4 regions of the Novosphingobium sp. BL-S-33 genome follow, and region 4 is predicted to be linked to each of the others. Evidence: riboswitches for the same ligand, from Rfam matches in the RefSeq annotation. Region 4 holds a riboswitch; each other region holds the start of a gene.
The links. Region 4 has a riboswitch for cobalamin ahead of AC1VVM_RS20725 (cobalamin biosynthesis protein CobG). Riboswitches for the same ligand answer to the same signal wherever they lie in the genome.

Region 1 (3,274 bases), on a different replicon from region 4:
TAAGAACGAAGCCGTTGCAGGCGATTGGTCGAGGCGGTCTGAAAAACGAGCTGTCGATAGGCCTCAAGCGTATCGTCGCGGTCGATGATACTGTTCGCGTCGGCGATGACTTCACCGAAGTAGGTGTCCACCAGCTGTTGCCCGGCGCTGAGCTTTCCCGACTCGGTGAGCTTGTTGATCAGCAACCATGACAGACGCATCTTGCTGTCTATGCGGTAAGTCGCGCCCTGACGCTTCACCCGCACCTGATCGGCGATATCGTCGATTATCATGGAGCAACCGGGCGCAAGCCGCTGCTCAAGCGTTTCCAGATCGCGATCGATCCGCCCATCGGCGTCGAGCATCAGGACGGAAACGGTCTGGTCGTCCGGGAGAACCGAAAGCCCGCTTCGCAGATCGGATGGCGTAACCGTGACCAGATCCTGGACACCGTAGCGCGCCAGATTGGCCTCTATTCGCGCGATGCGTTTCCCTGGCGAGTTCAACGATCGCCTCGGGCCGCCTGTCATCGGATCGAACGTGAACACATGGCCAGATTTGCCCGAATTTCGCAAACCCAGCGCGAGTGCGACCGTGGCCGCCCCCATGGCCGTGCCGACTTCGACGATCTGACCGCCGCGTTGGGCGGTTTCGTAGATGCGCGCATAGACGGCCGGCGCCAGCATCCCGTCACAAGTTGCGATAAGTTCAGAAAAAAGCTCGTTTCTTGCACCCTCGAGCGTCGGAAGCCTCCCGAAATGCCTCTCCTATTCAAGTGTCGCTACTGTGAGTCAGAAATATATGATCCACCATCTCGAGGAGAATATTATTTCACATGAAATTCAGCCGGATTCACCATCGACTCTTAATGATTTCACTCGCAGTAATTGCCTATTGTAGAGTGCGGATCATTTTTACGCTCATAAAATCACCTTCCGATCGGGAAAAATCGCGACCCATTTGGTCCGGGCGCCGAAATGCGAAGGCGGTTCCGGCTCGTGAAGCGCTCTTGCCCTGATGCACCGCCGAGACTACCAAAGCGGCCGTCGAGACGCTTTCAGGGTCTCGGCACTGATCGCGCCGGTGTCCCGAAAGGGGCTTAAAAGGGAACGCGGTGAGGACCTTGCGTCTGAAACCGAGGCTGTCCCTGCAACTGTAAGCGGCGAGCGCGATGCACATCGCGGCAGGGCAAGGCGCCCTTGCCGCAGCCACTGGGCCGGACGCTAAGTCATGCGGGGCCTGGGAAGGCCGTGCATCGAGGCCTTGACCCGCAAGCCAGGAGACCTGCCGGCGTCTGGTCGCTCTTGCCCTGGCCCAGGGGATGGCCGTGGCACGGTAACTCCGTCTGAGCGACGCACGTGCGGCGAGGGCCGCACCGGCATGCGTGCCGGGCGCTGGACGGCGTCCGTCCGGCGCACAGGCCGGCCGTTCGCGCGGAGGCCCTCCCCGAAAGTCGCTGACGCCGACGGGGTATTCACGAATGCAAGTCAGTTCTGTTTCGCATCGAACAACGGCGGCCGAGGGGCCTTCCGGCAAACCGCGCCTGCGCCGTCGGGTCGCGGTGCTTTTTGCCGCGCTCGTGGGCGCGAACGTCGCCACCTGGCTCTGGGCGTTCGGCGCGTTCCACGGCAATCCCGTGATGCTCGGCACCGCCGTGCTCGCCTGGAGCCTTGGCATGCGCCACGCCGTGGACGCCGACCACATCGCCGCGATCGATAATGTCACCCGCAAGCTGATGCAGGACGGGCAGCGCCCGCTCACGGTCGGGCTGTGGTTCGCGATCGGGCACTCGGCCATCGTGCTGATCGCGGCGACCACGATCGCGGCGGCGGCCAGCACGCTGGACGATTTCGAGGCATTCGGTCAGTCCGGCGGGGTTATCGCCACGGTCGTTTCGGCCAGCTTCCTTTTCGCCATCGCCATCATGAATCTCGCGATCCTACGCGGCGTGTGGTCTCGCTTCCAGCAGGTTCGTGGCGGCGGCACTTATGCGGAGGAGGATCTGGACATCCTGCTCGCCGGGCGCGGCCTGATGGCGCGCATCCTGCGCCCGCTGTTCCGTCTGGTACGCAAGAGCTGGCACATGGCCCCGCTCGGCTTCCTGTTCGGCCTGGGCTTCGATACCGCGACCGAAGTGGCGATCCTCGGCCTTTCGGGCGCTCACGCGGCGGACGGCATTTCGCTCGGAACGGTGCTGGTGTTCCCGGTGCTCTTCGCCGTGGGCATGGCGCTGATCGACACTGCCGACGGGGTCATCATGCTCGGCGCCTACGAATGGGCTTTCGTGAAGCCGATCCGCAAGCTCTACTACAACATCACGATCACCTCGATCTCAGCCCTTGTGGCGCTGGTGATCGGGTCGATCCAGACGGCGGCGCTGCTGGTCGACAAGTTCGGGCTGAAAGGCGGCTTCTGGTCCGGCGTCAGCGCACTGTCCGAGCATTTCAACACGCTCGGCTTCCTTATTATCGGCCTGTTCGTGCTGTGCTGGGTGCTGAGCTACGCCGTTTACCGCTGGCGTGACTTCGACGCCATCGAGGTGGCCACCGACGCAGGCTGAACCCACGCGGAGGATGCACCGGGCTTTCCCGGGCATCCTCCGCGTCCGGTCATGCAGTTGCCGGCTGCGGCCGGTTGGCGATCAGGTTCTCGACCACCGAGGGATCGGCAAGCGTCGAGATATCGCCGAGGTTCGAGAAGTCGTTCTCGCCGATCTTGCGCAGGATGCGGCGCATGATCTTGCCCGAGCGGGTCTTGGGCAGGCCCGGCGCGAACTGGATGACGTCCGGCGTAGCGATCGGGCCGATCTCATGGCGAACCCACTTGATCAGTTCCTTGCGCAGCGCCTCGTCCGGCTCGACTTCGGCATTGCAGGTGACGAAGGCATAGATGCCCTGCCCCTTGATCTCGTGCGGCATGCCGACGACTGCCGCCTCGGCAACCGCCGGATGGGCCACCAGCGCCGATTCGATCTCGGCCGTGCCCATGCGGTGGCCGGAGACGTTGATCACGTCGTCGATGCGGCCGGTGATCCAGTAATAGCCATCCTCGTCGCGGCGGCAGCCGTCGCCGGTGAAGTAGCATCCCGCGAATGTCGAGAAGTAGGTCATGAAGAAGCGCGCGTGATCGCCCCAGACGGTGCGCATCTGCCCCGGCCAGCTGTCGGTGATGACCAGACAGCCATCGGCTGCGCCTTCGAGCACGGTGCCGTCGTTATCGACCAGCATCGGCTTTACGCCGAACATCGGCTTGCTGGCCGAACCCGGCTTGAGCGCGGTGGCGCCCGGCAGCGGCG
Region 2 (3,274 bases), 200 kb from region 4:
GCAAAACCATGCGCGATGCGCTGCACGGGTGGCAGATAGTGCCAAATCTAGATAGCCGGAGAGAATTATATGCCAAATTCGTCGCTCGATCACTTCGACAGGCGTATTCTCGACGAAGTGCAGATCAATGGCCGCGTGACCAATCAGGACCTGTCGGATCGGATCGGGCTGTCCCCTTCGCCGTGCCTGCGGCGCCTGAAGCAGCTCGAAAGCGACAACGTGATTACCGGCTATGTTGCGCTGGTCGATCCGGAGGCTGTCGGCTTGTCGGTAACCGCCTTCGTCCGCGTGCGGCTCGATCAGCAGGACGATCACCATCTGGCATTGTTCGAAGACGCGGTGACAAGCTTTCCGGAAGTCATGGAATGTTATCTGATGACCGGGGAAGCGGACTATCAGCTTCGCGTTCTGGTGCCGTCGCTGAGCGCGTTCGAGGATTTCCTGCGCGCGCGGCTCACCCGGATCAAGGGCGTGGCGCAAGTGACGACCAGCTTCGCGCTGCGTCCCGTCGTATACCGGACCGCGCTGCCGACCACGGCGTGAGCCTGCCGGACAGGGGCGAGCGGTTCATCCTCCGCGAGGAACGGAATGTCTTTGCGCTGGCCCACAGGCCAATCGTGGATATTCTCCGCACCAAGGAGAACCACGATGCCGACCACTTCCGAGAAGCGAGCCGCGTTCCGCAAGCTGCATGAGAGCGGGTTCTTCATCATCCCCAACGCCTGGGACGGGGGGAGCGCGGTGCGTCTCGCCAAGCTGGGTTTCAAGGCGATTGCCTCCACCAGCGCGGGCGCCGCGTGGGCTGCCGGCAGGGACGATGGCCAGCTCAGCCGTGACGAAGTGCTGGACCATCTCGGCATGCTGGTCGCCGCGACCGACCTGCCGGTCAATGCCGACTTCGAGAACGGTTTTGCCGACTATCCGGACGAGGTGGCCGCGAACGTCGCGCTGGCGGTGGATACCGGCGTTGCGGGCCTATCCATTGAGGATTGGTCGGGCCATAGCATGTACGACCTTGGCCTTGCGGTAGAGCGCATTGCCGCCGCGCGGGCGGCAATCGATGCGATCGATCCGGCTGTCATGTTGATCGGCCGCAACGAGAATTTCCGGGTGCCGGGCATGACTGCGAAGGAGAGTATCGCCCGAGCGGTCGCCTATGCCGAAGCCGGCGCGGATTGCCTGTTCGTGCCGTTCATCCTCGATCTGGGCGCCGTTGCCGAACTGGTGTCGGCCGTTGCGCCCAAGCCGGTCAATGTCGTCATCCACGACTACGATGCGAGTATTCGCGCTTTCGCGGATCTGGGCGTGCGGCGGTGCAGCGTCGGGGGGAGCCTTGCCAAGCGCACCTGGACGGCATTCGACGAAGCCGCCGCAGCGCTCAGACGGTGCGAGCCGTAAGCGCCCCGAACACATCTCCTCAGCCCGAAAACATCGCCGGAACAATCCGAAACGCGCTTCCTGCCCTTGCGTCCGCCTGCGGGGCAAGTTAGCAGGCGCCGTCTTTCCGCGTCCTGTGGACCGGAAGGGCAAGATCGCGCCGGTGCCTTGAAAGAGGCTTAATAGGGAACGCGGTGAGGGGGCTCGCCCCTGAATCCGAGGCTGTCCCTGCAACTGTAAGCGGCGAGCGCGATGCACATCGCGGCAGGGCAAGGACGCCTGCCGCAGCCACTGGGCCGGACGCTAAGTCATGCGGGGCCTGGGAAGGCCGTGCATCGTGCCGTGACCCGTGAGCCAGGAGACCTGCCGGCGTCTGGTCGCTCTCGCTTTGGCCCAGGGGATGGCCGGGGCCCGGTGATTTTTCCGTCTGAGCGACGAACGAGCGGTGGAGACCGCATCGGTTCGCGTAACGGTCGCCTCGGGCGTCCGGCCGTCCACGCGCGCCGACCGTCGCAGGCGGCAGGTCTCTGCCGGTAGTCGCAAGACGCCGGGGAAATATTGATGACTTTCCGTATAACTGCATTTTGCGCATGCGTGGCCCTGTGCGCGATTGCTTCCACTCCTGCCCTTGCGGAGGACGCGCCTTCCGCGTCGGACGCTGGAACCGCCGAAGAAATCGTGGTCTTCGGCCGCGGCGAGGCGAAGATCGGTGAGGCCCATGCCGCCAGTGAGGGCAGCGTGGCAGGCTCGGACTTGCTGGTCCGCCCCCTGCTTCGCGTCGCCGAATTGCTGGAAGCCGTGCCGGGCATGGTCGCCGCCCAGCATTCGGGCAGCGGCAAGGCAAACCAGTACTTTTTGCGGGGCTTCAACCTCGATCACGGGACCGATTTCACGACCTATATCGACGGCGTGCAGATGAACTTGCGCACGCACGGCCACGGGCAGGGCTATCTCGACCTCAACGGCCTGATCCCCGAGATCGTCGCCCGGGAGGATTTCCGTAAAGGGCCCTATCGCGCGGATGGCGGCGATTTTGCGCTGGCGGGCGCGGCCTACATGACCACTATCGATGGGTTCGACCGGCCTTGGGTCTCGGTGGAAGGCGGTTCCTACAATGCGGGGCGTCTCGCAGCGGGCGGCACGATCAAGGATCTGGGCAGCGGCGATCTCACCCTTGTCGGGCAAGCCAAGCGCTATGACGGGCCCTGGGAAGAGGCCGAGCATCTGCGCCATTACGCGGTTTTCGCGAAGTACGCGGTGCCGCTTGGCGAGGGAAAGCTGGAAGCCTCGCTCCACGCCTATCACGCCACCTGGCGGCCGACCGAACAGATCCCCGAGCGCATCATCGGCTCGGACATCTGCCCCGATGTGTTTTGCTCGCCCGATCCTTCCGCGCGCGGGCGGACCACGCGTTTCGTCGGCAATGTCGGCGTGACGCAGGCCAGTTGGAGCGCAAACCTCTACGCCCAGTACTACGACTGGAACATGTACTCGAACCCCACCTACAGTGACCCGGACGGCACCAGCGCGCAGATCGAGCAGTACGACAAGCGCTGGGTCACCGGCCTCACCGCGCGCAAGCAGTGGGAGCTTGCAGATAGCCTGCAATTCACTGTCGGAACCGAAAATCGCTACGACCACATTGGCAGCGTCGGCGTGAATCGCACGGCGGATCGAGAGCTGCTCTATTCGCTCGGCCGCTATCATGTCGAAGAGCTTTCCGGTGCGCTCTACGGCGAAGCGATGTGGAAGCCGCTGCCCGGCCTGCGCCTGACCGGCGGGCTGCGCGGCGATTACTATCACTATTCGGTGCGCGCACGCGATGCGGCGGCCGCCGCGCTCGGCGAGGGCAACGGGCACGATTCCATCGTTTCGCCCAAGTTCTCGGCCGCGTATG
Region 3 (3,274 bases), on a different replicon from region 4:
AGGGCCTGTCGGGCATCGGCAATGGTCTGCATATCGGCGGACATGCCGGCAGCTTAGGGCGCTTGCGCGGCGCGGTGTCAACCGGGCTTTGCGGCTGACTTCAGGGCGGTCCCGGTGAACAGCGCGGCCACCAGCTCCGGTCCCGAGGGAAAGTAGAGGTGCATGTAGCTGGCCGTCAGCGACCCACGGCGGAACACGCGCTCGCCGGGGCGCCCATCGGGTGTGTCGGCATGGGCTATGGGGGAAAGCGCGGTTTCCAGCGTCGAATAGTGGAACGTATGGCCGCGCACGGGATGGCCGTCGATCTCGGCCTCCTGCATTCCCAGAGCAGCCAGTCGAGGCTGCATTGTCGCTTGGGCCGCTAGCAGGCCGAGCAGGGCGGCGCGGGTGCCCTTGCCGTCATCCAGCGTCTCGCACGTGTAGAGCATGCCGCCGCACTCGGCGAGGATCGGGCGACCGGCGGCGTGATGCGCGCGGATCGAGGCCAGCATCGCAGCATTGGCGGCAAGGCGGTCCAGATGCAGTTCGGGATAACCGCCCGGCAGCCAGAGCGCATCGCATGCGGGCAGGGCCGCGTCGGTCAGCGGCGAGAAAAGCACGCCCTGCGCGCCTGCCTTTTCGAGGAAGGCGAGGTTGGCCGGGTAGATGAAGGCGAAAGCTTTGTCGCGGGCAATGGCGATGCGTTTTCCGGCGAGCGATGGCGGTGGAGGAATGTCCTCCGGCGCGGCGAAGCTCACGGGCTCCGGCAGCCAGAGTGCGCTTTCCGGCAGGAGGTCCGCCGCCCGGTCCAACCGGGCGGAAAGGTCGGCCACTTCGCCCGCCTGCACCAGCCCGAGGTGCCGTTCGGGCAGGCCGATTGCGGCGTCTCGGCCCAGTGCGCCCAGCCAGCGGATGTCACTGGGTACGCTTTGCTCCAACAGGTCCGAATGCCTTGCGCTGCCCACGCGGTTGGCGAGCACGGCGGTAAGGTTCACGCCCGCGCGATAGGTCGCGAGGCCATGGACGAGCGCGCCGAAAGTCTGCGCCATGGATGATCCGTCGATCACCGCGAGCACCGGCAGGCCGAAGCGCCGCGCGAGATCGGCGGCGGAGGGATCGCCATCGTGCAGGCCCATCACCCCTTCGACAAGGATCAGGTCCGCCTCGCAAGCGGCGTCATACAGCAGGGCGCGGCACTCGGCCTCGCCCACCATGAAGAGGTCGAGCTGATGCACCGGGGCACCGCTCGCTGCTTCGAGGATCATGGGATCGAGGAAGTCGGGCCCGCACTTGAACACGCGCACGCGCCGCCCCTCGCGGGCGTGGCGGCGGGCGAGCGCGGCGGTGACGAGCGTCTTGCCCTGCCCCGAGGCGGGCGCGGCGACCAGCAGGGCAGGGCAGGCGGTCACTTGCGGCCCTCGTGCAGAGCCGGACGCACCGTCACAGCCAGCGCCCAGAGCGCGGCGGCGATGCCCGACCACAGCAGCGTGGAGAGGAGCGTTGTCGGGAAATAGCGCCCGATACGCGGCAGGAACCCGGCCAGCGTCGGATCGGGGAAACGGCCGCCAAGGAAGTAGAACCCGCCACTCGACAGCAAGTGCGAGGTGAAAGTGGCGGCGATCAGCAGCACGGCCATGGCAGGCAGGGCGGCAAGGCGGTCACCGAGCTTCGCCGCCGCCACGCGCCCGGCGAGCCACATCACGCCATAGGCCGGGACCAGCATCGCGTAGGCCGGGGTAAAGCAGAATCCGGAACCGCCCAGCACCGAGATCACCACGACATCGATCGCATAGCCGAGCGCGAACAGCGCGGCGAAACCGATGACACGGCGGACGAAGAAGCCGAGCACGAAGAAGCTCGCAAGGTCGGTGTCTGGCAAGTGGACGACCTGACTCAGCGAATTGGTGCGCGTCACCAGCATGACGGCGGCGAGCGCGGCAAACACGAAGAGGCTGACGCGGGCGGATGGCGGATTGGCGGAACGGTTCATGGTCTGGGATCTCCCAAGGCGGTTGGGGAAAGGCGTGCAGGAAAGGCCCCGGGCGATATCGCCCCGGCGAGAGGATCAGCGGATCGGTGTCACTCTGGCAGGCTCCTTTCGACACGACTTCGACTGTCGTCTCGCCAGGGCTGCTTCCCGCTACGGGAACCATGCCCTCGTCCGCCCGGTGCATCCCGCCCGCGCAGAGGAACGACGGCAAGGGGCCGGTTTCCTGACTTCCCGGATCGTCGCGCCTTCCGCCGCCTTCTCGGAACCGTCCGGTCCCAATGGCGCGTGGCGGGGCGCATCCCCGGTTACAGTTGCGGGAGCAGTGCCGGCCTGTCCCGCGAGTTTCCCCGCAGGTCCGGACTTCCCGATTAAGCCCTCTCGGGCACCCTTTGCAGGGGCGGACCTATGGCACTTCGCGGGCGCGCGCAAGCTTCGGGCACTTGCCAGCGGGGCGCCCGCACGATAGTTGCCGCGCCGCGACAGGTTCCTCGTAAGAGGATCAAAAGGGAACACGGGTTCAAGACCCGGGCTGCCCCTGCAACTGTGAGCGGCGAGCCGTGCGGCCATTTCGCCATTGGAGCCGAAGCCATTGACTTGGCAGGATTCTGAGAAGGCGGCCGAGACGGCATTGACCCGCAAGCCAGGAGACCTGCCTGACGCAGTCGTTCTTCGTCCGGACAGGGTGTGCCGGGTGAACGAGGGGGCTTTTTCCTCGCGCAACGACAGCCATTGCCTTGCCGGTGCTCGCGCTTCGGCGGGGGTCTTCGATGCTTGTTTGAAGGAAAACCCATGACGTTCCGGATTTTCGCCACCACGGTTTCGCTCGCGGCCCTCGCGGCGGCCTGCCCGACGATGGCTTTCGCCGACGAAGCAGATAGTGGCGACAGCATCGTCGTTACCGCGCTGCGCACCCCGCTGGCGGCCGATCGCGTCGCCCAGACGGTGACCGTCCTCGACGACGCACACATCGTTTCCGCGCAGCCGATCGCCCTCACCGACATGCTGCTGCGCACGCCGGGCATCAGCCTTTCGCGCAACGGCGGCTACGGCACGACCACCAGCCTACGCATTCGCGGCGCCGATGCCGGTCAGAGCGTGATGGTGATCGACGGCATGCGCCTCGCCGATCCGTCTTCGACGGCGGGCGGCTATGCCTTCTCCAACCTCTTCACCGACGATATCGATCACATCGAGATCCTGCGCGGTCCGCAGTCGATCCTCTGGGGTAGCGATGCCATCGGCGGCGTCATCAATGTCACCACCCGTGCCCCGACCAAGCCGCTGGAAGGCAGCTTCGCGGTGGAA
Region 4 (3,274 bases):
GCATTCCGGTGCGGATCAAGATCGATCCCGGGCAGGCCCTCACGCAGCGGCTGCGGCCGGGCATGTCGGTGGAGATCACCGTGTCGACGAGGGATTGATGCGGCGCCTTGCCATCGTCGCAAGCCTGCTGGCGCTGACTGCCGGTTGCGCGGGACCGCCTGTAGCCCTCGCGCCCGTGGAGCCCGTGGTCGCGCCCGCAGAGTGGCGAACCGACGCAGGGCCGACTGCGCCGCTCGACCGCGCATGGTGGCAGGCCTTCGGCGACCCGCAGCTTACCGCACTCGTCGAAGCGGCTCTGGCGCGCAACATCGACATCGCGCAGGCCGCCGCCCGCATCCGCGACGCGCGCGCGCAGGAACGGCTGGCCCATGCGCAGTTGCTGCCCACGGTCGACGCGGCAGCCTCGGCATCGGATTCGCGCAGCATCGATGCCTTCGGGGTCGCAGAGGTGCAGCAGATCGCGCAGCCGGGCGTGCAGGCGGCGTGGGAAGCAGACATTTTCGGGCGTCTGGCAGACCAGCAGGCAGCGGCGCGCGCGGGGTGGCTGGCCAGCCAGGCAGCGCGGGATTCAATCCGCCTCTCGGTCGCGGCGACGGCGGCAAACGGCTATATCGCCTTGCTCGGCCTCGACGCGCAGCTTGCCATTGCCCAACAGACGCTGGACGCGCGGCGCCGGGAACTGCAACTGGCAGAGCGCCGGGTCGGCGCGGGCTATTCGCCGCGTCTGGACCTTGCGCAGGCACAGGCCGAGTATCAGGCCACCGCCCAACTGATCCCCTCCTTGCGCGAAGCCACGGCGCGGCAGGAAAATGCCTTGCGCCTGCTCGCAGGGAACGTGCCCGGCGGCGTCGCGCGCGCCACTTCGCTCGCCCTGCTGACAGAGCCGGTGATCCCGGAAGGCCTGCCGTCCCAGCTCTTGGCGCGCCGACCGGACGTGGCGCAGGCCGAGCTGCAACTGGCTGCCGCCGACAAGTCGCTCGCCGCTGCCCGCAAGCGTTTCCTGCCGCAGCTTCAACTCACCGGCTCCGGCGCCTTGGTATGGTCCTCGCTGCTGGTGGGTGATCCGATCGGAGTGTGGTCTCTGGGTGGCAGCATCCTTGCGCCGATCTTCGAAGGCGGACGGCTGCGCGCCGGGGCCGAAAGCGCCGCCGCCCAGCGGGACAATGCCGCGCTGGCCTACCGCAAGGCCGCGCTCACCGCCTTTCGCGAGGTGGAGGACGCGCTTGGCTCGGCCCGGGAAGCGGACGAACTCATGACCATCCTGGCCGCCCAGCGCACGGCAGACGCCGAAGGCCTGCGCCTTGCCACCAACCGCCGCCGCGAGGGCTATTCGCCCTATCTTGAACAGCTGGTTGCCCAGCGCGGCCTGCTCAACGTGGAACTCAACCTCGTGCAGGCGCGGACGGCGGCGTTGCAGGCACGGGTATCGCTCTATCTGGCGATGGGCGGCGGCTGGAGCCGCGATGCGGTCGCAGGGCTGGAAGCCTCGCCGTAGCGCGTGATCGCGTTCGCGACGACTATGGATCGGCTATTGGCTTGGCAGAGCCAATTCGATAGAGCGGCGGCAAGGTGACAGGCGTGCCTGTTGCCGGACATGATCGTGCCGGTGCCCCCGAAGGGGCTTAATCGGGAATGCGGTGCGGGGGTGTAGCCCCCAAATCCGCGGCTGTCCCTGCAACTGTAAGCGGATAGCGCGATGCACACGCCCTTTTAAGGGCAGCCACTGGACCGGCGCGTTGCCGGTCTGGGAAGGCGTGTATCAAGCTGTGACCCGCGAGCCAGGAGACCTGCCGGCGCACTGGTCGCTCTTGCCCTGACCCAGGGGATGGTCACGGCACGGTTCTTCTCCGTCTGGGCGACGAAGCTGTGTGGCTGGGGCTGCACGGTCGCGTGGTGGTGGGCGTAGTTCGCGCCTGCCCATCGCCGCGCGTCGGCCGGCCATGTCGGTATGCCCCGCCTTCGTTCGCCCGGCGCGCGGAGAGCGATTTTGGGTCCGCTGGAAGGGGATCGAAGCGGCGGCACGGTAAGGGGATGGTGCCCCGATGCCTGGCGCCCGATGATGGCGGGAGACGGGCTGCTGGTCCGCGTAAAGCCGCGTCTCGGCCGCCTGATGCCCGCTCAGGCCGTGGCTCTGGGCGAAGCGGCGCTCGCGCATGGGTCGGGTGCGCTTGACCTTACACGCCGCGCGAACCTGCAAATTCGCGGTGTGAGCGAGGCCGAATGGCCGCGCCTGCTCGACCGGTTGCTGGAGACCGGCCTCGTGGATGCGGACGCAACACGCGAAGCCCGGCGCAATATCCTCGTCTCGCCCGCATGGCGCCCCGGCGAGGATACCCATCGCATCGCTCGCGAACTGGACGAGCGCCTCGACGAATTGCCCGTACTACCGGGCAAGGCCGGTTTCGTCATCGACGCCGGACCTGTGCCGATGCTGTCCGCCGAACCCGGCGATTTCCGGATCGAGCGCGGGCGCGACGGCATGCTCCTGCTGCGCGCCGATGGACGCTCTACCGGCATAGGACTGGCGCCGGGCGGGGAAGTCACCGCACTGATCGATCTGGCGCGCTGGTTCATGGCAAGCGGCGGTGCAAGTGCGGGCCGCATGGCGCGCCATTCCGCACCCTTGCCGGACTGGGCGAAAGGAACCGCCGCCCCCCGGCTCGCCGCGCCCCTGCCCGTCCCCGGCCGTCACGCGATGGGCGCCGCCTATGGCCTGCCTTTCGGCCGCGTGAGCGCGCAAGCCTTCCTGCGATTGGCGCAGGACTCCGGCGTGGCGGGCATTCGCACGACGCCCTGGCGCATCCTTCTGGCTGAGGGGCCTGGGCCGATCGAGCACGACGGCCTGTCGATCGATCCCCTCCATTCGCTGCTGCGCGTCGATGCCTGCCCCGGCGCGCCCGACTGTACGCAAGCCAGTGTCGAAACCCGGATGCTCGCCGCTCGCCTCGCGCCGCATGTCTCCGGGCATTTGCATGTTTCGGGTTGTACCAAGGGCTGCGCCCATCCCGGTGCCGCCGACGTGGTCGTGACCGGGCGTGACGGTGCCTACGACCTTTCCTTCAGCGCGTGCGCCGGTTCTCCGCCCCTTCGCTCGGGTCTGAATGCCGCAGACCTCCTCGCCCATTTTGGAGTCGCTTGATGCCTTACGATTATGAAAAGGACGGCGCGGCGATCTACCGCCAGTCCTTTGCCACCATCCGCGCGGAAGCCGACCTTGCCCGCTTCTCCGCCGAGGAGGAGCCCGTTGCCGTCCGCATGATACACGCGGCGGGCA

Region 1: another riboswitch for cobalamin. It lies ahead of AC1VVM_RS12100 (HoxN/HupN/NixA family nickel/cobalt transporter); the one in region 4 lies ahead of AC1VVM_RS20725 (cobalamin biosynthesis protein CobG).
Region 2: another riboswitch for cobalamin. It lies ahead of AC1VVM_RS20000 (TonB-dependent receptor); the one in region 4 lies ahead of AC1VVM_RS20725 (cobalamin biosynthesis protein CobG).
Region 3: another riboswitch for cobalamin. It lies ahead of AC1VVM_RS06350 (hypothetical protein); the one in region 4 lies ahead of AC1VVM_RS20725 (cobalamin biosynthesis protein CobG).

Annotation. Positions count from the first base shown of each region.
Region 1 is NZ_CM166474.1:2,579,906-2,583,179, reverse strand. Features, by position in the region: gene AC1VVM_RS12105 (class I SAM-dependent methyltransferase) at 1-665, opposite strand, end outside; cobalamin riboswitch at 1,044-1,285, shown strand; gene AC1VVM_RS12100 (HoxN/HupN/NixA family nickel/cobalt transporter) at 1,460-2,539, shown strand; gene acs (acetate--CoA ligase) at 2,589-3,274, opposite strand, start outside.
Region 2 is NZ_CM166475.1:730,494-733,767, reverse strand. Features, by position in the region: gene AC1VVM_RS20010 (Lrp/AsnC family transcriptional regulator) at 70-543, shown strand; gene AC1VVM_RS20005 (isocitrate lyase/PEP mutase family protein) at 649-1,398, shown strand; cobalamin riboswitch at 1,522-1,762, shown strand; gene AC1VVM_RS20000 (TonB-dependent receptor) at 1,939-3,274, shown strand, end outside.
Region 3 is NZ_CM166474.1:1,340,260-1,343,533, forward strand. Features, by position in the region: gene AC1VVM_RS06340 (sulfotransferase family protein) at 1-44, opposite strand, end outside; gene AC1VVM_RS06345 (cobyrinic acid a,c-diamide synthase CobB) at 78-1,388, opposite strand; gene AC1VVM_RS06350 (hypothetical protein) at 1,385-1,969, opposite strand; cobalamin riboswitch at 2,166-2,374, opposite strand; cobalamin riboswitch at 2,434-2,640, shown strand; gene AC1VVM_RS06355 (TonB-dependent receptor plug domain-containing protein) at 2,759-3,274, shown strand, end outside.
Region 4 is NZ_CM166475.1:931,070-934,343, forward strand. Features, by position in the region: gene AC1VVM_RS20715 (HlyD family secretion protein) at 1-98, shown strand, start outside; gene AC1VVM_RS20720 (efflux transporter outer membrane subunit) at 98-1,495, shown strand; cobalamin riboswitch at 1,588-1,809, shown strand; gene AC1VVM_RS20725 (cobalamin biosynthesis protein CobG) at 1,988-3,139, shown strand; gene AC1VVM_RS20730 (precorrin-8X methylmutase) at 3,139-3,274, shown strand, end outside.